Regions from separate parts of the Scandinavium tedordense genome, predicted to be linked through region 3. Evidence: predicted binding sites of a transcription regulator. Region 3 holds the regulator's gene; each other region holds the start of a gene.
The links. The regulator CRP, encoded in region 3, controls carbon source genes, mostly activating them, when cyclic AMP is high. The targets are predictions, from matches to a motif close to ATGTGANNNNNNTCACAT.
Positions count from the first base shown of each region.

Region 1: the regulator CRP is predicted to act here: its motif matches at 5,665-5,682, upstream of msrB (peptide-methionine (R)-S-oxide reductase MsrB).
Region 2: the regulator CRP is predicted to act here: its motif matches at 3,724-3,741, upstream of hpt (hypoxanthine phosphoribosyltransferase).

Region 1 is NZ_JALIGG010000058.1:175,531-185,826, forward strand. It holds gene MUU46_RS20170 (YeaH/YhbH family protein) at 1-111, opposite strand, end outside; gene yeaG (protein kinase YeaG) at 190-2,124, opposite strand; gene MUU46_RS20180 (MipA/OmpV family protein) at 2,553-3,302, shown strand; gene MUU46_RS20185 (D-hexose-6-phosphate mutarotase) at 3,384-4,268, opposite strand; gene gapA (glyceraldehyde-3-phosphate dehydrogenase) at 4,464-5,459, opposite strand; gene msrB (peptide-methionine (R)-S-oxide reductase MsrB) at 5,798-6,211, shown strand; gene MUU46_RS20200 (YeaC family protein) at 6,254-6,532, shown strand; gene chiD (chitinase ChiD) at 6,586-7,839, opposite strand; gene pncA (bifunctional nicotinamidase/pyrazinamidase) at 7,998-8,639, opposite strand; gene ansA (asparaginase) at 8,649-9,665, opposite strand; gene sppA (signal peptide peptidase SppA) at 9,718-10,296, opposite strand, start outside.
Region 2 is NZ_JALIGG010000053.1:65,347-75,642, reverse strand. It holds gene cueO (multicopper oxidase CueO) at 1-1,159, shown strand, start outside; gene MUU46_RS08055 (glucose/quinate/shikimate family membrane-bound PQQ-dependent dehydrogenase) at 1,274-3,664, opposite strand; gene hpt (hypoxanthine phosphoribosyltransferase) at 3,871-4,407, shown strand; gene can (carbonate dehydratase) at 4,500-5,162, opposite strand; gene MUU46_RS08040 (ABC transporter ATP-binding protein) at 5,269-6,195, shown strand; gene MUU46_RS08035 (ABC transporter permease) at 6,192-6,962, shown strand; gene MUU46_RS08030 (PTS sugar transporter subunit IIA) at 7,073-7,513, shown strand; gene MUU46_RS08025 (polysaccharide deacetylase family protein) at 7,575-8,822, shown strand; gene panD (aspartate 1-decarboxylase) at 8,826-9,206, opposite strand; gene panC (pantoate--beta-alanine ligase) at 9,454-10,296, opposite strand, start outside.
Region 3 is NZ_JALIGG010000055.1:400,432-410,727, reverse strand. It holds gene kefG (glutathione-regulated potassium-efflux system ancillary protein KefG) at 1-510, opposite strand, end outside; gene MUU46_RS12825 (ABC transporter ATP-binding protein) at 691-2,595, shown strand; gene MUU46_RS12820 (hydrolase) at 2,704-3,726, shown strand; gene MUU46_RS12815 (YheU family protein) at 3,723-3,941, shown strand; gene MUU46_RS12810 (phosphoribulokinase) at 3,981-4,850, shown strand; gene MUU46_RS12805 (OsmC family protein) at 4,918-5,322, opposite strand; gene crp (cAMP-activated global transcriptional regulator CRP) at 5,629-6,261, shown strand; gene MUU46_RS12795 (YccS/YhfK family putative transporter) at 6,315-8,387, shown strand; gene argD (bifunctional acetylornithine/succinyldiaminopimelate transaminase) at 8,392-9,609, opposite strand; gene pabA (aminodeoxychorismate synthase component 2) at 9,690-10,253, opposite strand; gene MUU46_RS12780 (putative adenosine monophosphate-protein transferase Fic) at 10,285-10,296, opposite strand, start outside.

The sequences.
Region 1 (10,296 bases), on a different contig from region 3:
AGCCTCGGAGATTGATTGTTTTATCTGCGCCTTATAGCGGCGCAAAAAGCGCTGGCGATTCACCGCACTTTTATTCTTACCGTTCAGGCGCCGGTCTATGAACCAGGTCATATGCCCCTCCCGTACTGCATTTGCCAACCTTCTGCTGCGTAGGCCCGGCAGCGATGCGCCGCCGGGCTACATTCGACATTATGACGATTTGCGCACGCGCAGATACCATTCGCACAGCAGGCGTACCTGTTTACGGGTGTAGCCTTTCTCCATCATGCGATCGACAAAATCGTCGTGTTTTTTCTGCTCGTCGGTTGAGGTTTTGGCGTTAAACGAAATGACTGGCAACAGCTCTTCGGTATTGGAGAACATTTTCTTCTCGATAACCGTGCGCAGTTTTTCGTAGCTGGTCCAGTTCGGGTTACGTCCGCTGTAGTTCGCTCTGGCGCGCAGCACGAAGTTGACGATTTCGTTACGGAAGTCTTTCGGGTTGCTGATCCCGGCAGGCTTTTCAATTTTTTCCAGTTCTGCATTCAGGGATTCACGGTCAAACAGCTGGCCGGTATCCGGGTCGCGGTATTCCTGGTCCTGGATCCAGAAGTCTGCATACGTAACGTAGCGGTCGAAAATGTTCTGCCCGTACTCAGAGTAAGATTCCAGGTAGGCGGTCTGAATCTCTTTGCCGATGAACTCAGCGTATTTCGGGATAAGATAGCCTTTGAGGAACTCGAGATAGCGTTCAGCCTGCTCTTGTGGGAACTGTTCGCGTTCAATCTGCTGCTCCAGCACGTAGAACAGATGCACCGGGTTAGCCGCCACTTCGACGTGATCGAAGTTGAACACCCGTGAGAGTATTTTGAACGCAAAGCGCGTCGACAGCCCGTTCATGCCTTCGTCCACGCCCGAGTAGTCGCGATACTCCTGATAGGATTTCGCTTTCGGGTCGGTGTCTTTCAGACTTTCACCGTCATACACGCGCATTTTGGAGTAGATGCTCGAGTTTTCCGGTTCTTTCAGACGCGACAGAATCGAGAAGCGGGACAGCGTTTCGAGCGTGCCTGGCGCACAAGGCGCATGGGTCAGCTCACTGTGATTAAGCAGTTTCTCGTAGATTTTGATCTCTTCGGAAATCCGCAGGCAATAAGGCACTTTGACGATGTACACACGGTCAAGGAACGCCTCATTGTTTTTGTTATTACGGAAAGTCACCCACTCAGATTCGTTCGAGTGCGCCAGAATGATGCCGTTGAACGGCAGGGCGGAGATGCCTTCGGTCCCGTTGTAGTTACCTTCCTGAGTCGCGGTCAGCAGCGGATGCAGCACCTTAATAGGGGCTTTAAACATCTCGACGAATTCCATCAGACCCTGGTTCGCGCGGCACAGCGCGCCGGAGTAGCCATACGCATCTGGATCGTTCTGTGCGTGGTTTTCCAGCTTACGAATATCGACTTTGCCGACCAGCGCTGAGATATCCTGGTTGTTCTCATCACCCGGTTCAGTTTTGGCAATAGCAATCTGCGCCAAAATCGACGGCCATACTTTCACCACGCGGAACTTGGTGATGTCGCCGCCAAATTCGTTCAGACGTTTTGCCGCCCACGGAGACATAATGGTGCCGAGATAGCGGTTCGGGATGCCGTACTCTTTTTCAAGAATCTGCGCATCTTCCTGCGGATTAAACAGGCACAGCGGGTGATCGTTTACCGGGCTGCGTTCGCCGTTAGCACTGAGCACATAAATGGGTACACGCTGCATCAGCGCTTTCAGTCGTTCAGCCAGCGACGATTTACCACCACCCACCGGGCCCAGTAAATAGAGGATCTGTTTCTTTTCTTCCAGACCCTGAGCGGCATGTTTCAGGTAGGCGACGATTTGTTCGATAGCGTCTTCCATACCGTAGAACTCTTCAAACGCCGGGTAGCGTGCGACCACCCGATTCGAAAATAGACGGGACAGCCGTGGCTCATGGGCAGTATCGACCATGACTGGCTCACCGATAGCCATTAATAGCCTTTCTGCCGCATTGGCATAGGCACTGCGATCTTGCTTACAGGTTGCAAGAAATTCCTGCAGTGTGAACTCTTCGTCCTTGGCAGCTTCATAACGCTGGCGATAGTGATCGAATATATTCATGGCATGCCGTCCTTTCGTTTTTTAGCACAGGATAAGAGCCGTTCGTATGAATAATAGAGGCTCCCGGAAGGGATAAGCTGAACGACGCTTGTTCAATCTCCAGCAACCCTTGTGCCAGGTTGTTGGGCCTGAAAACATAACGTGCCCCGCGATTACACCTTCTGAATTTAAGCGTAGATGGCATTTGGAAAACTTGCATGTTGGCAAAAGTCAATTTCAATGACATATCAATAACTCATCAAAAAATACCGCGACTTAAAGGCGAAGATAATTCATGGCTTAACCGGGTTGTCTTCTGTCTGTAAGCGAGCTGTCATGTGACGGTGGCAGGTTGATTGGTTAAATCCTGTCTATGGATGTAAAGAATTTGAGGTAAGCGGAACGGGGGGGTAAACTTCAGCCGCTTTTATTTGAAAGGGATATGCAACGTGAAAACAATCAAACTTTTGACAACGGGTCTGCTCTTCGCAACAGCAGCGACCGTTGCACATGCGGCTGACAGCAAGCTGACGCTGGGAGCTGGCGTTGGGGTGATAGGGCATCCGTATAAACAGTACAGCAGCGACGTTTACCCGGTGCCTGCTATTGATTTTGAAAGTGATAACTTCTGGTTCCATGGTCTCGGCGCAGGGTATTACCTGTGGAACGATACCACCGATAAGCTCTCCATCACCGCCTACTGGTCGCCGTTGTACTTCAAACCGGGCGACAGCGATAACAATCAGCTGCGTAAGCTCGATCGTCGTCAGTCGACGATGATGGCTGGCCTGTCTTACCTGCACTTTACGCAGTACGGCTTCCTGCGCACGACGCTTGCTGGCGACACGCTGGACAAGAGCAATGGTATCTCATGGGATATGGCCTGGTTGTACCGCTACAACACCGGAGCGTTGACCGTGACGCCAGGAATTGGTGTGCAGTGGAGCAGCGATAATCAGAACGAATACTACTACGGTGTTTCCAAAAACGAATCACGGAAAAGTGGCCTGCGCAGCTACGATCCGCAAGATGGCTGGAACCCGTACGTTGAGCTTTCTGTGAACTATAAGCTGAATGAGGCCTGGAGCGTGTACGGAGTCGGGCGTTATACCCGCTTGTCGGATGAAGTCACCGACAGCCCGATGATCGACAAAGACTGGACCGGACTGCTGTCCACCGGTATAACCTACAGCTTCTGATAATGCACCGATGAGGTGCGCAGAGTGCAATAAAACAGGGCGGAGACGCCCTGTTTTGCATTGTGTTAGTGCAGGATGTGATTAGCGTTTAGTCACGCGAATCGACTGCGACAAACGCGTAGGTTTTTCTTCTGACGCATGCTGCGGTACGGTCACGCAGGCAGTTTCCACGCAAACGAAGGTTTTGTATCCGTCGTCTGGCATATCACCCATGCTAACGGACAGCGCAGAACCAGGGTTCCAGCCAACTACATTACTCTGATGACCGTGGATAACGTCAATATTACGGCTCAGTGCACCGTCGTGGATCACGCTGCAACCTTCAGCATTCAGGTACACGCGGTCGGTGCGGTCCGGGAAGGTCTGGACGCCATCGGCCAGCACGCCTTCTTCGGCATTTTTCACTTTATCGATGTAGCGGTCGCCAAAGCCACTCACTTTCACCGCGCTGATGTCACCGACATTGAAATAGGTGTGCAGGGCAGAAGTGGTCTCGAAATCACCGTGCGCTTCCAGCTCGATTTCACAAGTTTTGCCCACTTTGAAGCGCGCATACAGTGTGAAGTCGTGCGGCCACAGTTTCTTGGTTTCTTCGCTGCTCTGCAGCTCGAAAGTCAGAACCACGCCATTGTCGTCTTCGTTATGGGCTTTCAGGTTCCACGGCAGATTACGCGCAAAACCATGAGCAGGCAGCCCCTGCTGTTCCGCCGGGCCGAACCATGGCCAGCAGATTGGTACGCCGCCGCGCAGTGCGACACCGTTTTTGAATGGGGTGTTATCGCTGAGCCACAGTACGTCAGTTTCTCCTGCTGGTTTCCAGGAGAGCAGGTGTGCGCCCTGAAGTGCAAAAGAGGCTTTAGCCTGTGGGTGATCGACGACAATCAGTTCCAGATCGTCAAACTGACGACGAGAAAGGACAGGGGTAAGTTGTTCAACTACCGGGAGAGCAAAAATTTTGTTAATCATGGTGCAATCCTTGGTTAGCGTGACACTCAATCATGAAAGTTGCATCAAGGCGGCAAGCCGGAGGAGATCCGGGAGCATAGAACGCATGTGACCGGAATCCGAGGGTGAAGCCAACACAGAGGCAGCTTGCAGGATGACGTGTACATAAAAAAAGGCGACCGAGGTCGCCTTTTTGGATCAGATTCTCATCTTAACTTATTTGGAGATGTGAGCAATCAGGTCCAGAACTTTGTTTGAGTAGCCAGTTTCGTTGTCGTACCAGGAAACCAGTTTCACAAAGTTGTCATTCAGTGCGATACCCGCTTTAGCATCGAATACTGAAGTGCAGATTTCGCCGTTGAAATCAGTAGATACAACGTCGTCTTCGGTGTAACCCAGAACGCCTTTCATTGGGCCTTCAGAAGCCGCTTTGATTGCTTTCTTGATTTCTTCGTAAGACGCGCCTTTCTCCAGACGAACGGTCAGGTCAACAACAGACACGTTTGGAGTAGGAACGCGGAACGCCATACCAGTGATTTTACCGTTCAGCTCTGGCAGTACAACGCCTACAGCTTTAGCAGCACCGGTAGAAGAAGGGATGATGTTCTGAGCTGCGCCGCGGCCGCCGCGCCAGTCTTTGTGAGACGGGCCATCAACAGTTTTCTGAGTAGCGGTAGTTGCGTGAACAGTGGTCATCAGGCCTTCAACGATACCGAAGTTGTCGTTGATAACTTTTGCCAGTGGAGCCAGGCAGTTGGTGGTGCAAGATGCGTTAGAAACGATATCCTGGCCAGCATATTTTTCGAAGTTAGCACCTTTAACGAACATAGGAGTGCTGTCTTTAGAAGGACCAGTCAGAACAACCTTTTTAGCGCCAGCGGTGATGTGCTTACGCGCGGTTTCGTCGGTCAGGAACAGACCCGTTGCTTCAGCAACGACGTCAACGTTAACTTCGTTCCATTTCAGGTTAGCCGGGTCACGCTCTGCGGTAACACGGATAGTTTTACCGTTAACAACCAGGTGGCCGTCTTTCACTTCAACGGTGCCGTTGAAACGACCGTGAGTTGAGTCGTACTTCAGCATGTAAGCCATGTATTCAGCGTCTAACAGGTCGTTGATTGCAACGATCTCGATGTCAGAACGTTCCTGAGCAGCACGGAAAACAATACGGCCAATACGGCCAAAACCGTTGATACCTACTTTGATAGTCATATATTCCACCAGCTATTTGTTAGTGAATAAAAGGTTGCCTGTAAAATTACAAAAACCTTACGCAGCGTCAAGCGGAATCGTGTCAATCATTGCGACAAATCAATCCTGTGCACAACCTTTGCGCGACTGACTGCCTCACTCATCCATTGGGCTCATTTCCATATGCGGCCTGCGGCGGGAATTTTAAAGGCCATAAGAGATAAAAATGTGATGTGCGTCACAATTTTCTGGCTGCCCTTTCGCAACGAATAAGTTTAGAACAAAAGTTCGCACCTCATTGTTAATGTTTTGTTAGAATCGTGGCAGAAGTGGTCCCTTATACAGCGAGATGTGAGCATATGGCTAACAAACCTTCCCCGGAAGAGCTGAAAAGCGCTCTTAGCGAAATGCAGTTTTACGTGACGCAGAATCACGGCACCGAACCACCATTCACCGGCCGCCTCCTGCACAACAAGCGTGATGGCCTATATCACTGCCTGGTATGCGATGCGCCGCTGTTCAACGCGGAAAGCAAATTCGACTCTGGCTGCGGCTGGCCGAGCTTCTACGAGCCGGCAAGCGATACGGCTATTCGTTATCTGAATGATTACTCCCATGGTATGCAGCGCACAGAGATTCGATGCGGAAACTGTGACGCGCATCTCGGTCACGTGTTCCCGGATGGGCCGCAACCGAGCGGAGAACGCTATTGTGTCAATTCGGCCTCTTTGAGCTTCACCGATGACCAAAATGGCGATCAAACCAAGGGCTGAAGAAACGATTCAGCAAATTATTCCTGAGGAGTGGACCCGATCGTGGAAATTGAGCAAATTATCGACGGTATGACAGAGGACGTTTATCAGCGTCTTGCGACAGCCGTAGAGCTGGGAAAATGGCCGGATGGCGTCGCGTTAACGCCAGAACAGAAAGAGAACTGTTTGCAGTTGGTAATGCTCTGGCAAGCGCGTTACAACACCAACGCGCAGCATATGACTATCGACACCCAGGGACAGATGGTGATGAAAAGTAAACAGCAACTGAAAGAAGATTTTGGCCTCGCACCAAAACCGATTGCGACACTGAAAATGCAGTGAGTGGTTTGTTGCCCGGCGGCGTTTGCCGTGCCTACCGGGCAGTTTGACTCTCGTTAGTGTTTAATCCCCAAAGACGTCGCCAACTGCTTCGCCAGTTGGTTGTTATCGTCCGCGCCATACTCCCAGAACATCGCCCCTGCCAGACCTTTTTCTTTGATGTACTGCGCCTTCAGGTCAACTGAGCGTGGGTTTTCATAGGACAGCGCAAACAGCGGTTTGCCTTCGCCTGATTTCACCGACAACCACGGCACCTTCGCCTGATCGTCCCAGTGCTGAGTAAAGCGTTTCTGCGGATCGTTAATCAGCTTGCCGACAATATCGTTGTACTTCACGTAGGTATCTTTCGTCAGGTCATAGCCCAGCGATTTGAACAGTTCTGTTTCCTGCGCGCCGAAGTAGGGTTGCGTCACTGGGTTTTTCGCCGCATCCGGTTTTGACCAGTCGACACCAGGTTCCACGCTGCGTTTCGGCACACGGCCATAGAAACCAATGCCCAGGTTCATCTGCTCAGGTTTCAGTCCAGCCGCGAGATAGTTGTTCACCACAAAATCGACGCTGTACTTATCGGCAGCGGCAACCGTTGGCCAGTGGTTTGAGTCGTACAGATTAGAGTTGAAGTACTGCGTGCCATAGGCCATATCGTAGGTCATCAGGTTGATGTAGTTCAGATACGGTGCGATGGCTTTCACATCAACCCAGCTTTTCGGGCTCTCGGCGTTGGCGCCCAGTGCGACGGTCACTAACTTCTCTTTCGGTAATGCTTCCCGCATCTCTTTAAGCAGGGCGGTAAAGTTGTTTTTATCCTCCGGTTGCTTATCGACCAGACCCCAGGCGCCGTTGACCGGGTATTCCCAGTCGAGGTCGATGCCATCGAGTCCGTAGGTTTTGACGATGTCAGCGGCGGAGCGGATAAACACCTCCCGGCTCTCTTTGCTGTTTGCGGCACCGGAAAACCCGCGGGCACCCCAGCCACCGATCGAGAGCAGTACTTTCAAACGTGGATTTTGTTTGCGCAGTTCCGGGAGCTTGTGCAGGTCGGCTATCACTTTTGGCGATAGCCAAATGTGGTGGAGTTTGCTGGCGTCTTTCAACGCGTCGTTGGTTTCACCCGCTTCATTGTTGTAGATAAGGCCAAACGAGTAGTTAAGATGGGTAATCTGGCGCACATCCAGCTTATCGATGTCACCGCCGGGGCCTGCGGTGACATCGCCTCCGCCGTTGAAATAACCAACCGACATCATATCAGCAGCAAAAACACAGGGAGCGCAGAGCAGGGGTAAGGCTGCCAGAACAGGCATAAGCTTCATACAATTTCCTCTTTGACTGATAAATAAACACGCACGCCACACAAGGCGTGGCGAAAAAACAGCCAAAAAAGAGTAGCACTGCCGCTTCGCTAAAACTGCGAGAAAGCTTCACTTATTGTCATTTGGGGAGAAATGCCCGACGGGATGTCGGGCAGGGGTCAGGCCTGTGTTTCCTGCCAGTCGGCGAAGGTGTAGAGCGTAGCGCCCTCGGCGGCCATCTCCATAAATGCCTGAGCGCTATCCTGCGGGTTGATATTTACGCCGCGACAGCCGTCGGTGATCACATTCACTTCATAACCAAGCTTCAACGCATCCAGCACGGTAAACTTCACGCAATAATCCGTCGCCAGGCCCATCACGATCAACTCAGAGACTTTCTGAGCTTTCAGCCAGTCGTCCAGCCCGGTTTTCTGCCGATGACCGTTGTCGAAAAAGGCGCTGTAGCTGTCGATATGGACCGCTTCGCCTTTCGGAAACACCACGTCGATAAACTGATCGGCCAGCAGAGGATGCAACTCAGCACCCTCTGTATTCTGCACACAGTGATCGGGCCAGAAGGTTTGTGGCAGACCATCTAGCTGGCCTTGCGTATAGGGCTCAACGTGATGCTGACTGGCAAAGCTTCCATGATTAGAAGGATGCCAGTCCTTACTTGCGACAATCGCGTCACCGCGCACCAGACACCAGTGGATCAGGGCATTCGCCACGTCCACCGTGCTGTCGCCTTCCGGCACCGCGAGAGCACCCCCAGCACAAAAATCGTTCTGCAAATCCACCAGTAACAGCGCGCGTGCGTTCATTTTGGCTCCTTACTCGTCTGGCGTCAGTTCACCACGAAGGTTTTGCTGCATCGCGGTACGCACCGCATCGACGTCCAGCCCCTGCGTTAACAAATAGTGTAGCTTGGTCAGCGTGGCTTCTACGGTCATGTCGAACCCGCTGACCACTCCCGCTTGGGCGAGGGCGTTACCGGTGGCATAGCCACCCATATTCACCTTCCCGGACATGCACTGGGTGAGATTGACCACGACGATGCCGCGCAGGCTGGCTTCGGCCAACTCTTTGAGGAATTCACCGTTTTGCGGTGCATTACCGACACCATAGGAGCGCAGGATCAGTGCTTTCACTGGCTGGCGAAGGAAATTGCGCACCACGTCGGCTGAAATCCCAGGGTAAATCGTCACCACACCAATCGGCTGCGGAGTAATGCGATGCACGATTAACTCGCCGGTACCGTACGGCGCAGGAGGGGTGCCGAGGCGACGAATGTGGATCCCGGCTTCCAGCAGCGGTTGCAGGTTTGGTGAAGCAAAAGCATCAAAGCCATCGGCATGGGCCTTGGTCGTACGGTTGCCTCGATACAGCCGATTATTGAAAAATAGCGTCACTTCGTTAATCGGGTAGTTCGCCGCCACGTACAATGCATTTAGCAGATTGATTTGTCCGTCGGAACGCAACTCGGCCAGTGGGATTTGTGACCCTGTCACAATTACCGGTTTGCCGAGATTATCCAGCATGAACGACAGCGCCGAAGCGGTAAACGCCATGGTGTCGGTGCCATGCAGGATCACGAACCCATCGTATTCATCGTAATGCGCCTGAATATCTTCGGCGATATGCTGCCAGTCGTCGGGCGTCATATCGGAAGAATCCATCAGCGGGGCGTATTCATGGATGGTGAAGTCCGGCATTTCCGGACGATGGAATTCAGGCATCAACGCCAGTTGGCGCTGGAGGTGACCGGACACGGGGATGTAGCCCTGTTCAGAGCGTTGCATCCCAATGGTGCCGCCAGTGTAGGCAACGTAGATTGATTTCTTTTGCATGATGACTTACTGAATCTGAAAGAAAAATCCCCTCCAGTGGAGGGGATATGAATTAACGTATATTAGCGCAGGTCAGGCAGAAGGCGTAGCGGTTCTGCGGGTCGTTGAAGGCGGCGAGTTTGTCGCCCTCCGCTTTCACCGCATTTGCGGCACTGACCAGTGGCGCAGGCAGGTAAGCCTGCAGGGCTTCAGGCAGTGCGGCGCGAACCGAACCGCTCAGGCTGTCGATAACAGAATTGAACAGCGTCGGCTCTTCCTGATAGTAATCAATGTGCCACTGTTTGAGTTTCGCCAGCTGCGCCGCTTTCGCGACCGCATCATCGAAATCGCCAAGGCTGTCTACAAGGCCGTTAGCTTTCGCATCCTGACCGGTCCACACGTGGCCCTGGGCTATTTTATCGACCTGTTCCGGCGTGCTGTGACGCGACTGGGCTACCAGCGTAATGAAGCGTTTATAGCCGTTCTCGATGCTGAGCTGCATCATGTCCTGCACTTCCTGCGGCAGCGCTTTGGTCATCGAAATATCTGCCAGCGGCGAGGTTGATACGCCGTCGGTGTGTACGCCGATGGAATCCAGGCTGTTTTGAACGGTGTTGATTACGCCGAAGATGCCGATAGAGCCGGTGAGGGT
Region 2 (10,296 bases), on a different contig from region 3:
GTTCCATCCGCATCAGCACGGAAAAACAGGGCATCAGGTGGCGATGGGGCTGGCGGGACTGGTACTGATTGAAGACCCGCTGATCCATTCGTTGCTGCTGCCTAAACAATGGGGCATTGACGATGTACCGGTGATTATCCAGGACAAGCGTTTTACCGCCGAGGGGCAGATTGATTATCAGCTGGATATCATGAGCGCGGCGGTGGGCTGGTTTGGCGATACGCTACTGACCAATGGCGCGATTTACCCGCAGCATGCGTCCCCTAAAGGCTGGCTGCGTCTGCGCTTGCTGAACGGCTGTAACGCGCGCTCGCTGAACCTTGCGGCCAGCGATAACCGTCCGCTGTATGTCATTGCCAGCGACGGCGGTCTGTTAGCCGAACCGGTAAAAGTGACCGAGCTGCCGATGTTGATGGGTGAGCGTTTCGAAGTGCTGGTCGACACCAGTGATGGCAAACCGTTTGACCTGGTGATGTTGCCCGTTAATCAAATGGGGATGGCGGTGGCGCCGTTTGATAAGGCTCACCCGGTGATGCGCATTCAACCACTGCTGATCCCTGCATCTGCAAATCTGCCGGACACCCTGGCGAAGTTGCCTGCACTACCTTCCCTCGAGGGACTGAAGCAGCGTAAATTCCAGCTATCGATGGACCCAATGCTCGACATGATGGGCATGCAGGCGTTGATGAAAAAGTACGGCAAGCAGGCGATGGGCGGTATGGATCACGGCCAAATGATGGGCCACGGTGATATGAAAATGGAAGGGATGGACCACGGCAACATGGGCCATATGAATCACGGCGCTCAGGGCTTTGATTTCCACAATGCTAACCGTATTAACGGTCTGGCCTTTGATATGAATAAGCCGATGTTTGCCGCCAGTCGCGGACAGTTTGAACATTGGACGATTTCGGGCGAAGGCGACATGATGCTGCATCCGTTCCATATTCACGGAACCCAGTTCAGAATTCTGTCAGAAAATGGCAAACCGCCAGCGGCTCATCGGTCAGGCTGGAAGGATACGGTTCGAGTGGAAGGGGGCGTCAGTCAGGTGGTAGTGAAGTTTGACCACGAAGCATCGAAAGAGCATGCCTATATGGCACATTGTCATTTGTTAGAGCATGAAGATACGGGAATGATGCTTGGGTTTACGGTTTAAAAAAACCTCACCCCGGTCCTCTCCCTAAAAGGGAGAGCGAGATGATAATCCCCTCGCCCCAAAGGGGCGAGGGCGCAACCATAAAAAACGGCAACCGAGGTTGCCGTTTTGCTTTTACTTCGCGTCGTCCGGAAGAGCGTAGGCCACAATGTAGTCGCCCATCTTCGTACCAAACGAACCGTGACCGCCCGCTGAGATGACAACGTACTGCTTGCCATTCGCTTCATAGGTCATCGGCGTTGCCTGTCCACCCGCTGGCAGACGGCCTTCCCACAGTTTGTCACCGTTAGTCATGTTGTACGCGCGCAGATAGTTATCCGCTGTTGCCGCGACAAACAGGACGTTACCGGCGGTGGAAATTGGACCACCCAGCATTGGCATCCCCAAATTGAACGGGAGTTTAAACGGCATTGGGAAGCCCAGGCTATCCTGCGGCGTACCGATACGTTTTTTCCATGCAATCTGGTTGGTTTTCAGATCCAGAGCGGAGATATAACCCCAGCCCGGCTGTTTACACGGCAGGCCAAACGGTGACAGGAATGGATTCAACGTCACGCCATACGGCACGCCGTACTGTGGCTGAATACCGGTTTCTGTACCGGAACCTTTCGCATCTTTAGGCGGCTCAATCGGGTTACCCGGACCGCGTGGCATCAGACGAGAAACGAACGGCAGGGCGATTGGGTTAGCAATAGCCACCTGACGGTTTGGATCGACGGAGATACCACCCCATTCGAACATCCCCAGATTCCCCGGGAATACCAGCGTGCCCTGCTCAGACGGTGGCGTGAAGATGCCCTCGTAGCGCAGTTGGTGGAACATTACGCGGCACACCAGTTGGTCGAACATGGTCGCACCCCACATATCCGCGCCGGACATATCTTTTTTCGGGCGGAAAGTGAGATCAGAGAAGGGCTGAGTTGGGCTCAGACGATCGCCTTTGGCCGGGCCTTGTGGAACCGGTTTTTCTGGCGCAGGGACAACCAGCTGTCCGTTACGACGGTCGAGCACAAAGATATTACCGGTTTTCGCCGGTGCGTAGACCACCGGCACGGTTTTGCCGCCCACGGTGATATCTGCAAGCGTAGGCTGCGACGGCTGGTCCATATCCCACAGATCGTGGTGAACGGTCTGGTAGCTCCAGGCGAGCTTACCGGTGGTTGCATTCAGCGCCACTATCGCGCTCGCATAACGTTCCTGCTCCGGTGTACGGTTTCCGCCCCAGATGTCCGGAGTCGTGACGCCCATCGGCAGATACACCATATCCAGCTTCGCGTCATAGGCCGCAGGTGCCCACGAGTTTGGCGAGTTCAGGGTGAAATGATGCTCGTCATCCGGGATTGCGTTAGGATCTTTCGCTCCTGGATCGAAGGCCCACAGCAGCTTACCGGTGTTCACGTCGAAACCACGGATAACGCCTGATGCTTCACGGTTCGAGAAGTTATCAGTCACGGAACCGGCGATGACGATGGTGGTATCGGTCACAATCGGTGGCGACGTCGGTTCATACATCCCCGGCGTAGTCACTGGCTGGTTAGTCTGTAGATTCAGCACGCCTTTGTTGCCGAAGCTTTCGCACAGTTTGCCGTTATCGGCATTCAGTGCAAACAGACGACCGTCGTTCACTGGCAGGAGGATACGACGCGGACAATCAGCAACCACGTCAGCCGGCGCGCTGTTTGCTTTGGCTTCGTGATACGACACGCCGCGGCAGGTTACATGCTGGAAGAAGGTGTTGGTGTTGAGTTGCGGGTCGAAGTGCCATTTCTCTTTACCGGTCGCGGCATCCAGAGCGAACAGACGCTGGTGCGCGGAGCAAAGATACAGCATGTCGCCGACTTTAATTGGCGTCACTTCGTTGGTGATTTCACCCGGATCGTTTGGCTGCTTCAGATCACCGGTGCGGAAGACCCACGCTTCTTTCAGCTGATGAACGTTATCAGCGTTGATTTGTTTCAGAGGAGACCAGCGCTGGCCTTCCTGATTACGACCATACGCAGGCCAGTCCTGATCGGCCACCTGAGAAATCGGTGCTGCTGGCGTCACGTCGGTGCTCAGCGTACCGTTGATTTCCTGTGGATCGTGGAAGCCAGCCCAAGTCAACATACCAGCAGAAATCAGCAGCACCACGATCAGTGCGGCAACCGCTCCGCTGGATGGCACAATCAGACGACGCCAGACAAATGGCAGAATCAGCCAAATGCCGAAGAACACCAGAATGTCGCAGCGCGGCGTCAGTGCCCAGAAGTCGAAACCGACTTCCCAGACGCCCCAGATCATGGTGACGAGCAGCACCAGCGCATACAGCCATAGGGCGGAACGTTTACCACGCCACAGCATGGCGGTGACGGCGAGCATGACCAGCCCGACGATAGGGTAATACCAGGAGCCGCCCAATGAGACGAGCCAGACTCCACCGATTAACAGATACAGCCCGCAGAAGGCTGCAAACAGAGCCGTCAGCTTCACAAGAAGCCCGCTCTGTTGTGGATTTGTTTCTGCCATAGAAAGCACACCTATATGTTGTTAATTTTTTAGTAGCAATTAAGTATAGGATTTAACAAGTGTGATCGGAATCACAATTTGTGATTTCTTATCTCATACACCCGATAAATGGTTTTACTGGTATACTGCATGGCTTGCCGATCAACGGCGTGTGCTGAGGTACACGTGGTTGAGAGATTTATCTCTGAAATCAGATGGTTAGTTATATGAAACATACTGTTGAAGTGATGATCCCGGAAGCGGAGATCAAAGCGCGTATCGCCGAATTGGGCCGTCAAATTACCGAACATTATCAGGACAGCGGCGGCGAAATGGTGCTGGTTGGCCTGCTTCGCGGCTCATTTATGTTTATGGCGGACCTGTGTCGTGAAGTGCACGTCCCCCATGAAGTCGATTTTATGACGGCTTCCAGCTACGGCAGCGGTATGTCGACCACCCGTGATGTGAAAATCCTCAAAGACCTGGACGAAGATATCCGCGGCAAAGACGTGCTGATTGTCGAAGACATCATCGACTCCGGAAACACGCTCTCCAAAGTCCGTGAGATCCTGAGCCTGCGTGGACCGAAATCCTTAGCGATTTGTACCCTGCTTGATAAACCACAACGTCGTGAAGTTGAAGTTCCGGTGGAATTCGTGGGTTTCTCAATTCCTGATGAGTTCGTTGTGGGCTATGGCATTGATTACGCGCAGCGTTATCGCCATCTGCCGTACGTCGGGAAAGTGGTACCGCAGGACGAGTAAATAAAAAGCCCGGCGCTAATGCGAACCGGGTTTAAAAGATGCTCTGTCGTAGGCCGGGAAAGGCGAAATCGTCCCCCGGCTTTTTTACAGACTTATTTGTGATTGATGTGGCGAGTGTGCAGGTTAGAGATCGCCATGCGATAACCCTGTTCCAGGCTTTCGCGGTTGGTCGCGGTGACGTTGAGGTCACGCAGCAGGCCATCATGAATGCCGTAAGCCCAGCCATGGATCGTCACTTTCTGCCCACGTTTCCAGGCAGACTGCATGATCGTAGAGTGGCCGAGGTTATACACCTGCTCCATTACGTTCAATTCGCACAGGGTGTCCATGCGACGTTCCTGCGGCATTTCGCCCAGCAGTGAGCTGTGCTTGAACCAGATATCGCGGATATGCAGCAGCCAGTTGTTGATCAGACCCAGTTCAGGGTTCTCAACCGCCGCCTGTACACCGCCGCAGCCGTAGTGACCGCAAATGATGATGTGTTCGACTTCCAGCACATCTACCGCATACTGAACCACGGAAAGACAGTTTAAGTCGGTATGGACAACCAGGTTGGCCACGTTACGGTGAACAAACAGTTCACCCGGCTCCAGACCCGTCAAACGTTCCGCTGGAACGCGACTGTCTGAGCATCCAATCCATAGAAAGCGCGGTTTCTGCGCCTGTGCCAGTTTCTGAAAGAAACCAGGATCCTCTTCATTCAGCATCTTTGACCATAGTGCATTATTGCTGATGAGTGTATCTATGTCGTTCATGGAGGTTAATGACCTGTAACCAAGTAAGTGCGTTGCGCTAATATAGGTCAACTCGGCTTTATTTAAAACCATACATCGATTGCAAGATTTGAATAAGAGACACTGAATGACCATTGCACTTGAATTGAAACAGCTTAAAAAGACTTACCCAGGCGGCGTTCAGGCGCTGCGTGGCATTGACCTGACGGTCGAAGCCGGGGACTTTTATGCTCTGCTGGGCCCAAACGGTGCGGGGAAATCCACGACTATAGGGATTATCAGCTCGCTGGTGAACAAAACCTCCGGTCAGGTAAATGTATTTGGCTACGATCTGGCGAAAGACGTGGTCAACGCCAAGCGCCAGCTCGGACTGGTGCCGCAGGAATTCAACTTTAACCCGTTCGAGACGGTACAACAGATTGTTGTTAACCAGGCGGGCTACTACGGCGTCGAGCGCAAAGAAGCGGTTGAACGTAGTGAAAAGTACCTGAAACAGCTCGATCTGTGGGAAAAACGTAACGAACGTGCACGGATGTTATCCGGAGGCATGAAGCGCCGTTTGATGATTGCCCGTGCGCTGATGCATGAGCCAAAACTGTTGATTCTGGATGAGCCTACCGCGGGCGTCGACATCGAACTGCGTCGTTCAATGTGGGGCTTCCTCAAAGATCTCAACGACAAAGGCACCACCATTATTCTGACCACCCACTATCTGGAAGAAGCCGAAATGCTGTGCCGTAACATCGGCATCATTCAGCACGGCCAGCTGGTGGAAAATACCTCGATGAAAAACCTGCTGTCGAAGCTGAAGTCTGAAACCTTCATTCTCGATCTCGCGGCGAAAAGTCCGCTGCCGCACCTCGAAGGCTATCAGTATCGTCTGATGGATACCTCAACGCTTGAAGTAGAAGTACTGCGTGAGCAGGGGATTAACAGCGTTTTTGCTCAGTTGAGCGAGCAGGGCGTGCAGGTATTGAGTATGCGTAACAAGGCCAACCGTCTGGAAGAGCTGTTCGTCACGCTGGTTCATAATAAGACAGGAGAACAGGCATGATGCAGCTCTATTGGGTGGCGCTGAAAAGTATCTGGGCCAAAGAAATTAACCGCTTCATGCGCATCTGGATCCAGACCCTGGTACCGCCGGTCATCACCATGACCCTTTATTTCATCATCTTCGGCAACCTGATTGGTTCGCGCATTGGCGAGATGCATGGCTTTACTTACATGCAGTTTATTGTGCCTGGCCTAATCATGATGGCGGTAATCACCAACGCCTATGCAAACGTGGCATCGTCGTTCTTCAGCGCCAAGTTCCAGCGCAACATTGAAGAGCTGCTGGTGGCGCCGGTGCCAACGCACGTGGTTATCGCCGGATACGTCGGTGGCGGCGTGGCGCGCGGGCTGTGTGTCGGCGTGCTGGTCACGGCGATTTCGCTGTTCTTTGTGCCATTCCAGGTGCATTCATGGCTGTTCGTCGGTTTGACGCTGCTTCTGACGGCGATTCTGTTCTCGCTGGCGGGCCTGCTGAACGCAGTCTTCGCCAAAACGTTTGATGATATCAGCCTGATCCCGACCTTCGTGCTAACGCCGCTGACCTATCTTGGCGGGGTGTTCTACTCGCTGACGCTGCTGCCGCCGTTCTGGCAGGCGCTGTCGCACCTGAACCCGATTGTCTACATGATCAGCGGTTTCCGCTTCGGCTTCCTCGGCATTTCGGACGTCCCGCTGTTCACGACCGTCGGCGTGCTGGTCGTGTTTATCGCCGCGTTCTACGCCCTGTGCTGGTACTTGATCCAGCGTGGTCGTGGGCTGCGTAGCTAAGTCTGTTTTTAGCCGGGGGACGCACCGTTGCCCGGCCTCAAACCTTGATCAATCGCACCCCTCCTGAACCTTCACTCCGATAAACTACTTGTCTGCTAAGGAGCTGGGCTATGTTAGGTTGGGTGATTACCTGCCATGACGATAGGGCGCAGGCGCTGCTGGATCGTCTGGAAAAGAAATTTGGACCGCTGCCACAGTGCCGGGTGGTGAGTTTCTGGCGTGGTCTCAGCACCAATATGCTCAGTCGTATGATGTGCGATGCGCTGCATGAAACCGATTCCGGTGATGGCGTTATTTTTCTGACCGACAGCGCGGGAGACGCGCCCTATCGCGTTGCGGCGTTAATGAGCCATAAACATTCCCACTGTGAAGTCATTTCCGGTATCAGCTATTCACTTATCGAAAGAATGGTACCGCTACGCGCGACATTAAGTAGCGAGGCGTTTCGTAATGCTTTCGTGACCTTAGGCTATCCCGATGCCAGCAGTCTGTGGCATCAACAGCAAAAAAATCCCCCGTTTGTCCTGCTGCATGACCTGTATGCAAATTAACCATTGGTATTGATGGCACTTTTGTTAAACTAACAGCTTCATATCGCACCGGTTAGAGCGCATGCTGATTCGCGTTATTTTCTCCTTTTTAGTCCTTCTTTCTGGCAGTGTCTCTGCCAGTTTGTTGAGCCAACATGGGCAGCCCGCCCGCTACATGCAAACCACCGAAGACGCCATAATCTGGGCGCAGCTGGGTAATGACGTCGTCACCGTCGGAACCGTGGAAGAGGGGCAAATACTCGCTGTGGTACCGACTGCGGCCGATTACTACGAATTCAGCTTTGGCTTTGGTACCGGATTTATCGATAAAGGGCATCTCGAGCCGGTGCAGGGTAAACAGCGGGTGGAAGACAGTCTCGGCGATTTGAACAAACCGCTCAGTAATCAGAATCTCGTTACCTGGCGGGACACGAAGATGTATAACGCGCCAAATCTGGGCAGTGCGCCGTTTGGCGTGCTGGCAGACAATATCCGCTACCCGATTATTGCCAAACTGAAAGACCGTCTGAATCAGACCTGGTTTCAAATCCGTATTGGTAACCGGCTGGCGTGGGTCAGTAGCCTGGATGCGCTGCAGGATAACGGTATTCCGATCGTGACGTATCACCACATTTTGCGCGACGAAGAAAACACGCGTTTTCGCCATACCTCCACGACGACCTCGGTGCGTGCATTCAGCAACCAAATGACCTGGCTGCGCGATCAGGGCTACACCACGCTGACGATGTACCAGCTCGAAGGTTATGTCCGTAATAAGATGAATTTACCGGCTCGTTCGGTGGTCATTACCTTCGATGATGGTCTGAAATCGGTCAATCGCTACGCCTGGCCGGTGCTAAAAGAGTACGGCTTCAAGGCCACAGCGTTCATCATCTCGTCGCGCATCAAACATCATCCGCAGAGGTGGGATCCTAAGTCGCTGCAATTTATGAGTATTTCAGAGCTGAGGCAGATTCAGGACGTGTTTGACATTCAGTCGCACACCCACTTTTTGCACCGCGTGGACGCGCACCGTCGGCCTATTTTGCTGAGCCGCAGCTATCACAATGTTTTGTTTGATTTCGAACGTTCACGCCGAGCGCTGGGCCAGTTCAACCCGCACGTGCTGTATCTGTCCTATCCGTTTGGTGGCTATAACACCACGGCGGTGCAGGCGGCGAACGATGCTGGTTTTCATATGGCGGTGACGACGGTGAAAGGGAAGGTGAAGCCGGGAGATAATCCGTTCTTACTGAAACGCCTGTACATCTTAAGAACAGATTCTTTAGAGACGATGTCGCGGCTGATCAGCAACCAGCCGCAAGGGTAGATCTTACGCGACCTGAACCGGAATGGCTTTTGCCGTGCGCTTCATGTCGTTGTCGCCCTCAAAGTAGGCCACGTTTGGACGCCAGGTGCGTGCCTCGGCGTCAGACATGGTCACAAAGCTCGCGATAATCACGATGTCGCCCACGTCGGCATTGTGTGCCGCCGCGCCGTTCACGGAAATGATTTTCGAGCCGCGCTCTGCCGCGATGGCATAGGTTGAGAAACGTTTGCCGTTGTTCACATTCCAGATATCAATGGCTTCGTTTTCAAGGATCCCGGATGCGTCGAGGAAATCCTGGTCGATGGCGCAAGAGCCTTCATAATGCAGGTCCGCATGAGTGACTTTTACGCGGTGGAGCTTGCCCTGCAGCATAGTGCGAATCATAACTTTACCTTTGTTGCTGTGTAGCCCTCTCAACCCTGTTTCCCCCATCTCTTTTAGAGGCGTGGGGGGCAGGGAGTGAGGATATATTCACCAAATTTATTGGCGCAGTATTGCCCGTTTTTTAACCCCTGTCTATGTCCGTCATCTTTCACGCTGCAAATGCGTTGGCTGTCTTCGCAAACCCGAATCATCCACCTAAGTAAACTCATCGGATTTGCTCACTTGCCGCCTTTATGCAACGTGAAATCTATTGGGCACTCTGGGTTAATTCCACCGTTTTGTTATCGATAAGACGCGCCTGGCCAAGCCATGCCGCCATCAGGATAACCGCCCGCTGGCTGGTATCTGAGAGCGCTAAAAGCGTATCCGCATCGCGGATCTGAATGTCGTCGGCGCGGAAGCCTTTCTCGTTCAATTCTTGTTCTGCCAGCGCAATCATCTCTTCCAGACCACGATCGCCTTCACGCAGTTTGCCCGCCATGGCATTCATCACTTTGCTCAGACCTGGCGCGATTTTACGCTGATCGCTGGTGAGATAACCGTTGCGGGAACTCAGGGCCAGACCGTCTTTCGCGCGCACCGTTGGCACACCGATGATATCAATGTCATAGCCCATATCGGCCGCCATCTTGCGGATCAGCGCCAACTGCTGGAAATCTTTCTCGCCAAAGCAGGCGACGTCCGGCTGAACCAAGTTGAACAGTTTACTGACGATGGTGGAGACGCCACGGAAATGGCCCGGACGGCTCGCGCCTTCCAACATGGTAGAAATGCCCGGTACCTCGACAAACGTTTGAGTCTCCGTACCCTGCGGATAAATATCAGCCGGGGCAGGGCAGAATACGAAATCGACTTTACGTTTGTTCAGCTTCTCGCTGTCTTCCTGCAAGGTGCGCGGATAGCGGGCCAGGTCGTCAGCTCTGTCGAATTGCATCGGGTTCACAAAGATACTGACCACCACCACATCGGCAGCGGCTTTCGCTTCATCAACCAACTTCATATGACCGTCGTGCAGGTTGCCCATGGTTGGCACCAGCGCGATGCGTTTGCCTTCCTGACGAAGACGACGGATATGCTGGCGCAGCAGCGG
Region 3 (10,296 bases):
GTAAGCTCTGGCATGGCTCGCCAATGCTTCCGGTGGCTGCCGACGCGCCCAGTAAACAATAATCGGATTCATCCAGTGCATACGACACATCGCGGCCGTCAGCTCAAAAGGGCGCAAAACGTCGCTCATCGAATAGCGATTGAGGGAGTCGTGGCGATACGCACTTTCCGGTTCGCCGGTGGTTATCACGCTACGCCAGTACTTTCCCGCCAGTTGATTCCCCCCAGGGCCGCTGGCGAAACCGCGGCTAAGAACGCGATCAAGCCACTCTTTCAACAGAGCCGGACAGCTATAGGTATAAAGCGGATGCTGGAACACGATAACGTCATGCTCCTGGAGCAGCTTTTGCTCGCGCGGTATGTCGATAAAAAAATCAGGATAGTGCGAGTACAAATCATGTACGGTCACGTTTTCAAGCTGTTGAGCCGGCTTAAGCAAAACCCGGTTGGCCACCGAGTCCTGAGATTCCGGATGGGCATACAGCAGCAAAACTTTTGCTGTCTCTGACATCATTCCCCTCCCGGTCAATGAGCAGACAGGCCATTTCGCATCCCTTGTTCATAGATGCGCCTGAATGCTTTTGTCTATCGTTGTTGTTTTGGGCTACCATTGCCGCCCGGTGTAGCGTTGGGTTCACCACACTACATTATCATAATGACAATTTAACATAGTCTGAACATACGGCGCCTTATGATTGTTTTCTCCTCGTTACAAATTCGTCGCGGCGTGCGTGTCCTGCTGGATAACGCCACAGCCATTATTAACCCTGGGCAAAAAGTGGGTCTGGTGGGTAAAAACGGCTGCGGCAAATCCACGCTGCTGTCGCTGCTAAAAAACGAGATCAGCGCCGATGGCGGCAGTTTCACCTATCCGGGAAACTGGCAGCTAGCGTGGGTGAATCAGGAAACCCCTGCCCTCCCTCAGCCTGCTCTCGACTATGTGATTGATGGCGACCGCGAATATCGTCAACTTGAAGCCGAACTGAATGCAGCCAACGAGCGCAACGACGGTCACGCCATCGCCACCGTACACGGCAAACTGGACGCCATTGATGCGTGGACTATTCGCTCCCGCGCCTCCAGCCTGCTACACGGTCTGGGCTTCAGCAATGAACAGCTTGAGCGTCCAACCAGCTCCTTCTCCGGCGGCTGGCGTATGCGCCTCAACCTGGCGCAGGCGCTGATATGTCGTTCTGACCTGCTGCTGCTCGATGAACCAACTAACCACCTTGATCTCGACGCTGTAATCTGGCTGGAAAAATGGCTGAAAAGCTATCAGGGCACGCTAATCCTGATTTCCCATGACCGCGATTTCCTCGACCCGGTGGTCAGCAAAATTATTCACATCGAACAACAGGCGATGTTTGAGTACACCGGCAACTACTCCTCGTTTGAGATCCAGCGTGCAACCCGCCTGTCTCAGCAGCAGTCTATGTACGAAAGCCAACAGCAAAAAGTAGCGCACCTGCAGAGCTTTATTGATCGCTTTAAGGCGAAAGCATCTAAAGCTAAACAGGCGCAAAGCCGCGTGAAGATGCTGGAACGCATGGAGCTGATTGCTCCGGCGCACGTAGATAACCCATTCCAGTTCAGCTTCCGCGAACCGGAAAGCCTGCCAAATCCATTACTGAAGATGGAAAAAGTCAGCGCGGGCTACGGCGATCGCACCATTCTGGATTCGATTAAACTCAATCTCGTACCCGGCTCGCGCATTGGCCTGTTGGGTCGCAACGGCGCGGGTAAATCAACGCTGATTAAACTTCTGGCCGGTGAGCTGGAAGCCCAGAGCGGTGAGATGGGTCTGGCGAAGGGTATTAAACTCGGCTACTTTGCCCAGCATCAGCTGGAGTTTTTACGCGCCGACGAATCGCCGCTGCAGCATCTGGTGCGTCTGGCGCCGCACGTGCTGGAACAACAGCTGCGCGATTATCTCGGCGGTTTTGGTTTCCAGGGAGATAAAGTCAGCGAAGAAACGCGTCGCTTCTCCGGCGGTGAAAAAGCACGTCTGGTGCTGGCACTGGTCGTCTGGCAGCGCCCGAACCTGCTGCTGCTCGATGAACCGACTAACCACCTGGATCTCGACATGCGTCAGGCGCTGACCGAAGCGCTGATTGAATTCGAAGGCGCGCTGGTTGTGGTCTCGCACGACCGTCACCTGCTGCGCTCCACCACTGACGATCTGTATCTGGTTCACGATGCGAAAGTGGAACCTTTCGATGGCGACCTGGAAGATTATCAGCAATGGCTGAGCGATGTTCAGAAGCAGGAAAGTCAGAATGACGACGCGCCAAAAGACAACACCAATAGCGCTCAGGCACGTAAAGATCAGAAACGTCGTGATGCAGAGCTGCGCACCCTGACGCAGCCGCTGCGTAAAGAGATTACCCGTCTGGAAAAAGAGATGGAAAAGCTCAATACCCGGCTTGCGGCCGCAGAAGAAAAACTCAGCGACAGCGGGCTGTACGACCAAACACGAAAAGCGGAACTCACCGAATGTCTGCAACAGCAGGCCACGGCGAAATCAGGGCTGGAAGAGTGTGAAATGGCGTGGCTGGATGCGCACGAACAGCTGGAACAGATGCTTCAGGAAGAGTGATTTAACTCATCGAAAGCGCACAGCGGCTCATTTTCATAAACACATATCCGTCATAACGGTGTTATGACGGTATAGTAGAGCGTTTTTTCACGATAGCAGCGTAAAGGTATGGCTCAGGTAACCCCAGTAGACTTTGAAGTACCTCCAGAAGAGAACGACACCTTTGTACCAATGACAGGCGTGCGCAACTGCCATCTGCAGACCATGTTACCGCGTCTCATCCGTCGTAAAGTGTTGTTCACCCCGCACTGGCAGCGTCTTGATCTTCCGGACGGGGATTTTATCGATCTGGCATGGAGTGAAGATCCGAATCAGGCACGGCATAAGCCTCGCCTGGTGGTTTTTCACGGCCTGGAAGGCAGCCTGTACAGCCCTTACGCTCACGGTCTGATTCACGCGGCGCAGCAGCGCGGCTGGCTCGGGGTGGTGATGCATTTCCGCGGCTGCAGCGGTGAACCGAACCGCGCTCAGCGCATCTACCATTCAGGCGAAACTGAAGACGGCACCTGGTTCCTCTCCTGGCTGCGCCGTGAATTTGGCGACGTCCCAACGGCCGCAGTGGGCTATTCGCTGGGTGGCAACATGCTGGGCTGTCTGCTGGCCAAAGAGGGTGACAATACGCCACTCGATGCCGCAGTTATCGTCTCCGCGCCATTCATGCTGGAAGCCTGTAGCTATCATATGGATAAAGGCTTCTCCCGCGTGTATCAGCGCTATCTGCTGAACCTGCTGAAAGCCAATGCATCTCGCAAACTGAAGGCTTATCCAGGAACGTTGCCGGTGGATTTGAAGCGTCTGAAAAGCGTGCGTCGTATTCGTGAGTTTGACGATCTGATTACCTCAAAAATCCACGGTTATGCTGACGCGATTGATTACTACCGCCAATGCAGTGCGATGCCGGTACTGAGCCAGATAACCAAACCAACACTCATCATTCATGCAAAAGATGACCCGTTTATGGATCATCACTCGATTCCGTCTCAGGAAGAGCTTCCGGCCAATATTCAATACCAGCTGACGGAGTATGGCGGTCATGTCGGATTTGTCGGCGGTACGCTGCGCCATCCTGAAATGTGGCTGGAGAAACGCATTCCCGCCTGGCTCACTCGCTGGTTAGGAACCCCGTTATGATTATTCCCTGGCAAGATCTGGCTCCCGAAACGCTCGATAGCCTGATTGAAAGCTTTGTGTTGCGCGAAGGCACCGATTATGGTGAACATGAACGTTCGCTTGAAGACAAGGTCGCCGACGTAAAACAACAATTGAAAAGCGGGGATGTCGTTCTGGTGTGGTCCGAACTGCACGAGACGGTCAATATCATGCCCCGTACCCAATTCCACGGCTGACTATAATAAAACCATTGCTTATGCAGGGAGTCGTTAGCTATGTCTGCCAAACATCCGGTGATCGCCGTAACCGGTTCCAGCGGGGCGGGAACCACCACCACCAGCCTCGCCTTCCGTAAAATCTTTGCTCAACTCAATCTTACTGCCGCCGAAGTAGAAGGCGACAGCTTCCACCGTTACACGCGTCCTGAAATGGACATGGCTATCCGCAAAGCGCGCGATATGGGCCGTCACATCAGCTATTTTGGGCCAGATGCCAACGACTTTGGCCTGCTGGAAAATACGTTTATGACCTACGGTCAGAACGGAACCGGACAGTCGCGCAAGTATTTGCACACCTACGACGAAGCCGTTCCGTGGAATCAGGTGCCGGGTACCTTTACGCCGTGGCAGCCGTTGCCGGAACCGACCGACGTGCTGTTTTATGAAGGTCTGCACGGCGGCGTGGTAACCCCACAAAATGATGTCGCGAAATACGTCGATTTACTGGTGGGCGTGGTGCCGATTGTTAACCTTGAGTGGATCCAGAAGCTGACCCGCGATACCAGCGAGCGCGGTCACTCACGTGAAGCGGTGATGGATTCAGTGGTGCGATCGATGGAAGATTACATCAACTACATTACGCCGCAATTCTCCCGGACGCATATCAACTTCCAGCGCGTGCCGACCGTCGACACCTCCAACCCCTTTGCGGCAAAGGGCATTCCGTCACTGGATGAGAGCTTTGTCGTTATCCATTTCCAGAATCTGGGCGATATTGATTTCCCTTGGCTGCTGGCGATGCTGCAAGGTTCGTTTATTTCTCACATGAACACCTTGGTGGTGCCGGGTGGGAAAATGGGGCTGGCAATGGAATTGATTATGTCACCGCTGGTCGAGCGGTTGATGGAAGGAAAAAAGATAGGGTAATCGCATGCACGCCAACGGGCGTGCATCATTTTTTAGGGCGGGTCAGCGTAACGCCCCCGCCACTCAATCAGGCTTCGACCACTTCAAACGAGTGTGTAATCTTCGCCGCTTTTTCCAGCATCAACGCTACAGAGCAGTATTTCTCCGCAGACAAATCCACCGCACGCGACACTGCCGCTTCTTTCAGGTCATTACCGGTCACAATGAAGTGCAGATTGATGTGGGTGAACAAACGCGGTGCTTCTTCACGACGCTCGGAAGTCAGTTTCACTTCACAGTCGGTCACGTCATGACGGCCTTTCTGCAAAATGGACACCACGTCAATCGCGCTGCAACCGCCCGCGGCCATCAGCACCATTTCCATCGGGCTTGGGGCTTTATCGCCAGAGTTACCATCCATCATAATCTGGTGGCCAGAAGCTGACTCGCCCAGGAAGGTTAATTCCTCAACCCATTTCACACGCGCTTGCATATTTGTTAACTCCCGAGTAGCAATTTTCCTGACAGATTACGCGCACATAACAATTCTCGCAACGGAAGGCGACGCGCGTCATGCTGAAGCGAGACACCAGGAGACAGGCGACAAAAGCTATGCTAAAACAGTCGTGCTGCAACAGTAATACATTGAAGTAATGCGTGTATGCAGAGAACATCACATTACAGGCTGCAGTAAAATCCGACAGCCGACTTCCCAGGCACAGGGAAGGATACGATTGCAAAGCCAGTGGCAGTGTCGTGTCTGCCATTGGAGACAGCTTATAACAGAGGATAACCGCGCATGGTGCTTGGCAAACCGCAAACAGACCCTACCCTTGAATGGTTCTTGTCTCATTGCCACATTCATAAGTACCCATCGAAGAGCACGCTGATTCACCAGGGTGAAAAAGCAGAAACGCTGTACTACATCGTGAAAGGCTCTGTTGCAGTACTCATCAAGGATGAAGAAGGTAAAGAGATGATCCTCTCTTACCTCAACCAGGGCGATTTTATCGGTGAGCTTGGCCTGTTCGAAGAAGGTCAGGAGCGTAGTGCCTGGGTTCGGGCGAAAACCGCTTGTGAAGTGGCAGAAATTTCTTATAAAAAATTCCGTCAGCTTATCCAGGTAAACCCGGATATCCTGATGCGTCTCTCTTCTCAGATGGCTCGTCGTCTGCAGGTCACCTCTGAAAAAGTAGGTAACCTGGCATTCCTCGACGTAACCGGTCGTATCGCACAGACTCTGCTGAATCTGGCGAAACAACCTGATGCAATGACCCACCCGGACGGTATGCAAATTAAAATTACTCGTCAGGAAATCGGTCAGATCGTCGGCTGCTCCCGCGAAACCGTTGGCCGTATTCTAAAAATGCTCGAAGATCAGAGTCTGATCTCCGCCCACGGTAAAACTATCGTGGTTTACGGTACCCGCTAAGCTAGCTGAACGGCGTATTGCCCCTGCAGTACGCCGTTTTTGTCTTTTCCCTGATGTGGCGCAGGCTGATTTATCACCCGGAAATTAACTATGCACTGCGGCAAACGCTGGTGTTATGTACCCCCGTGGCTATCGGTTTGGTGCTCGGTTACCTCAAGTACGGTCTGCTGTTCTCGTTAGTCCCCGCCTGCTGCAACATCGCCGGGCTGGACACACCGCATAAACGTTTCTTCAAACGCCTGATAATTGGCGGATCGCTGTTTGCGGGCTGTAGCCTCGCGGTTCAGCTGCTGCTGGCGCATACCGTGCCTTTACCGCTGATCCTGACTGGGCTGGCGCTGATCCTCGGCGTCACTGCAGAAATCAGTTCGCTTCACGCCCGTTTACTGCCCGCATCGCTCATTGCGGCCATCTTTACGCTCAGCCTTGCGGGGAATATGCCGGTCTGGGAGCCGCTGCTCATCTACGCTCTCGGCACACTATGGTATGGCTTGTTCAACTGGTTCTGGTTCTGGATGTGGCGTGAACAGCCGCTACGTGAATCACTAAGCCTGCTGTATCGACAGCTGGCCGATTACTGTGAAGCCAAATACAGCCTGTTGACTCAGCATACCGATCCGGAAAAAGCGCTGCCGCCATTACTCAGCCGCCAGCAGAAGGCCGTCGATCTGATTACCCTGTGCTATCAGCAAATGCACATGCTGGCCGCCAATCAGAACCATGAATATAAGCGCCTGCTGCGCGCCTTCCAGATTGGCCTCGATTTGCAGGAGCACATTTCCGTCAGCCTGCATCAGCCCGCCGAAGTGCAGAAACTGGTTGAACGCAGCCACGCTGAAGCGGTGATCCGCTGGAATGCACAGACCATTGCGGCGCGCCTGCGTGTGATGGCGGATGACATCCTCTACCACCGATTTCCGCAACGTTTCAACATGGACAAGCAGATTGGCGCGCTGGAAAAAATCGCACATCAGCATCCGGATAACCCGGTCGGGCAGTTCTGCGCCTGGCACTTCAGTCGAATCGCCCGAGTGCTGCGCCTTCAGCGCCCGCTCTATCCACGCAATCTGATGGCTGATAACGAACGTCGCCTGCCGCTGTTTGCCGCACTAAAAAGCTATCTGTCGCTAAAATCCCCGGCGTTGCGCAGTGCGGCGCGAATCAGCGTCATGCTCAGCATTGCCAGCCTGATGGGCGCGGCGCTGCATCTGCCGAAACCGTACTGGATCCTGATGACCGTCCTGCTAGTGACGCAAAATGGCTACGGCGCAACGCGGGTCAGGATTTTCCACCGGGCGGCAGGCACGCTGGCCGGGCTGGTGATAGCCGCTGGCACCCTGCACTTTCACGTGCCGGAAGGCTACACGCTGGCGTCAATGTTAGTCATCACGCTGGCGAGCTACTTGATCATTCGCAAGAGCTACGGCTGGGCAACGGTGGGCTTTACGGTCACCGCGGTCTACACCATCCAACTGCTGACCCTGAACGGCGAACATTTCATTCTGGCCCGTTTTGTCGACACGGTGATTGGCTGTCTGATTGCCTTCGGCGGGATGGTCTGGCTGTGGCCGCAGTGGCAAAGTGGGCTATTACGCAAAAATGCCCAGCAAGCACTGGAGGCGGATCAGGAGGCTATCCGACTGATTCTCAGCAACGACCCTCAGGCTCCGACGCTGGCCTATCAGCGGATGCGGGTGAATCAGGCGCACAACGCGTTGTTCAACTCGCTGAACCAGGCGATGCAAGAGCCCGGCTTTAACTCGCATTATCTGGCAGACATGAAGCTGTGGGTTACGCACAGCCAGTTTATCGTCGAACACATCAACGCGATGACGACGCTGGCGCGCGAACACAACATGCTGACTGAAGATTTGGCCGAACGTTATTTGCAGTCCTGCGAGATTGCTCTGCAGCGCTGCCAACAGCGACTGGAATATGACGGACCGGGGGGAAGCGGCGATGCGAATATCATGGAATCAACGGAGGCGCTCTCCCACGGGCCGTTAAGCACCATGGAACAGCATTTACAACGCATTCTGGGCCATCTGAATTCGATGCATACCATCTCGTCAGTGGCCTGGCGCCAGCGCCCACATCACGGCAGCTGGCTTAAACGTCGAGCATAAACCGTCAGCCGACAATCTTCTTCACGGCTGCCGCAAAGCGCGCCATCCCTTCATCGATATCCGCAGATTCCACCACCAGCGACGGCGCAAAGCGTACTACGTCAGGCCCGGCGTTAAGCACCATTACGCCCTCATGAGCAGCAGCATGCAGGAAATCACGAGCGCGGCCCTTGTACTGCGGTTTCAGTTCAGCACCAATCAGCAGCCCCATGCCGCGAACATCACTGAACACATCGAATTCAGCGTCAATATTCTTCAAATGCTTAACAAAACGTTCGCGTCTGGTGCTCACGCCACCCAGAACTTCAGGCGTATTGATGATATCAAACGCCGCACCGGCCACTGCGCACGCCAGCGGATTTCCGCCGTAAGTAGAGCCGTGAGAACCGACGTGAAACGCGCTGGCAATCTCTTCAGTAGTCAGTACCACGCTCACCGGGAAACCACCGCCCAGCGCTTTGGCACTGGTCAGGATATCCGGCGTCACGCCGAAATACTGGTAGGCGAACAGCGAACCAGTGCGCCCCATGCCGCTCTGCACTTCGTCAAAAACCAGCAGCGCCTGATGTTCATCACACAGTTCACGCAGACCTTTGAGGAATTCCGGGGTCGCCGCCAGCACGCCGCCTTCACCCTGAATGGGCTCAACCACTACCGCGCAGGTGTGATCGTCCATCACGGCTTTCACTGCATGCAGGTCGTTAAACGGGACGTGGATGATATCCGCCGGTTTTGGCCCAAAGCCGTCGGAATATTTTGCCTGTCCTCCCACAGAAACCGTGAAGAATGAGCGGCCGTGGAACGCATTATTGAAGGCGATGATTTTGGTTTTGTATGGACTGTGGCGCGTGGAAGCGTAATAACGCGCCAGTTTGAACGCGGTTTCGTTGGCTTCAGTACCGGAGTTCATGAACACCACGCGCTCGGCAAATGTCGAGGCCACCAGCTTACGACCCAGCTTCAGCGCCGGTTCGTTGGTAAACACATTGCTGGTGTGCCACAGGGTTTCGCCCTGGCTTTTCAGCGCGTCGACCAGTGCCGGGTGACAGTGCCCCAGCGCGGTAACCGCAATTCCCCCGGCGAAATCAACGTACTCGTTGCCCTGCTGATCCCACACTCGGCTGCCCTTCCCCTTTACCGGAATAAATTCCGCCGGGGCATAAATGGGCAGGATCACTTCATCAAATGTGGCACGGGTAATTGCAGCCTGTTCAGTCGCCATGACAATCCTCTTACGCAGCAATGATTAATGAAAATATAATCACTAAATATGCATAATAAATCACATCATGGCAAGATGAATTATCGCTTGAGGAAGTTTTCCAACAGCTGATGACCCTGCTCGCTAAGGATACTTTCTGGGTGAAACTGCACTCCCTCCAGGTCCCATTCACAATGGCGAATCCCCATAATTTCGCCCGTCTCGCTCAGCGCGGTGATGTCAAATTCCGCAGGCAGCGTGGGCGGGTCAATGACCAGCGAGTGATAGCGAGTAACGGTGAGAGGATTATTCAGTCCGGCGAATACGCCAGCACCGGTGTGCGTCACCGGGGAGGTTTTTCCATGCATGACTTTTGCTGCCCGCACGATAGTGGCGCCAAAAACCTGCGCAATGGCCTGATGGCCGAGGCAAACACCGAGGATAGGGATTTTGCCCGCGTAAAGGCGAATCACATCGAGTGAAATCCCTGACTCATCCGGCGTGCAGGGACCTGGGGAAATCACGATTTTAGCAGGAGACAACCGGGCAACTTCATCCAGCGTGATGTCATCGTTGCGCCTGACCTGCACCTCGGCACCCAGTTCGCAAAAGTACTGGTAAAGGTTCCAGGTGAACGAATCGTAGTTATCTATAAGCAGGATCATAGCGGCTCCGGTGACAGCAAACCGCGCTATTCTACTCAGTTTC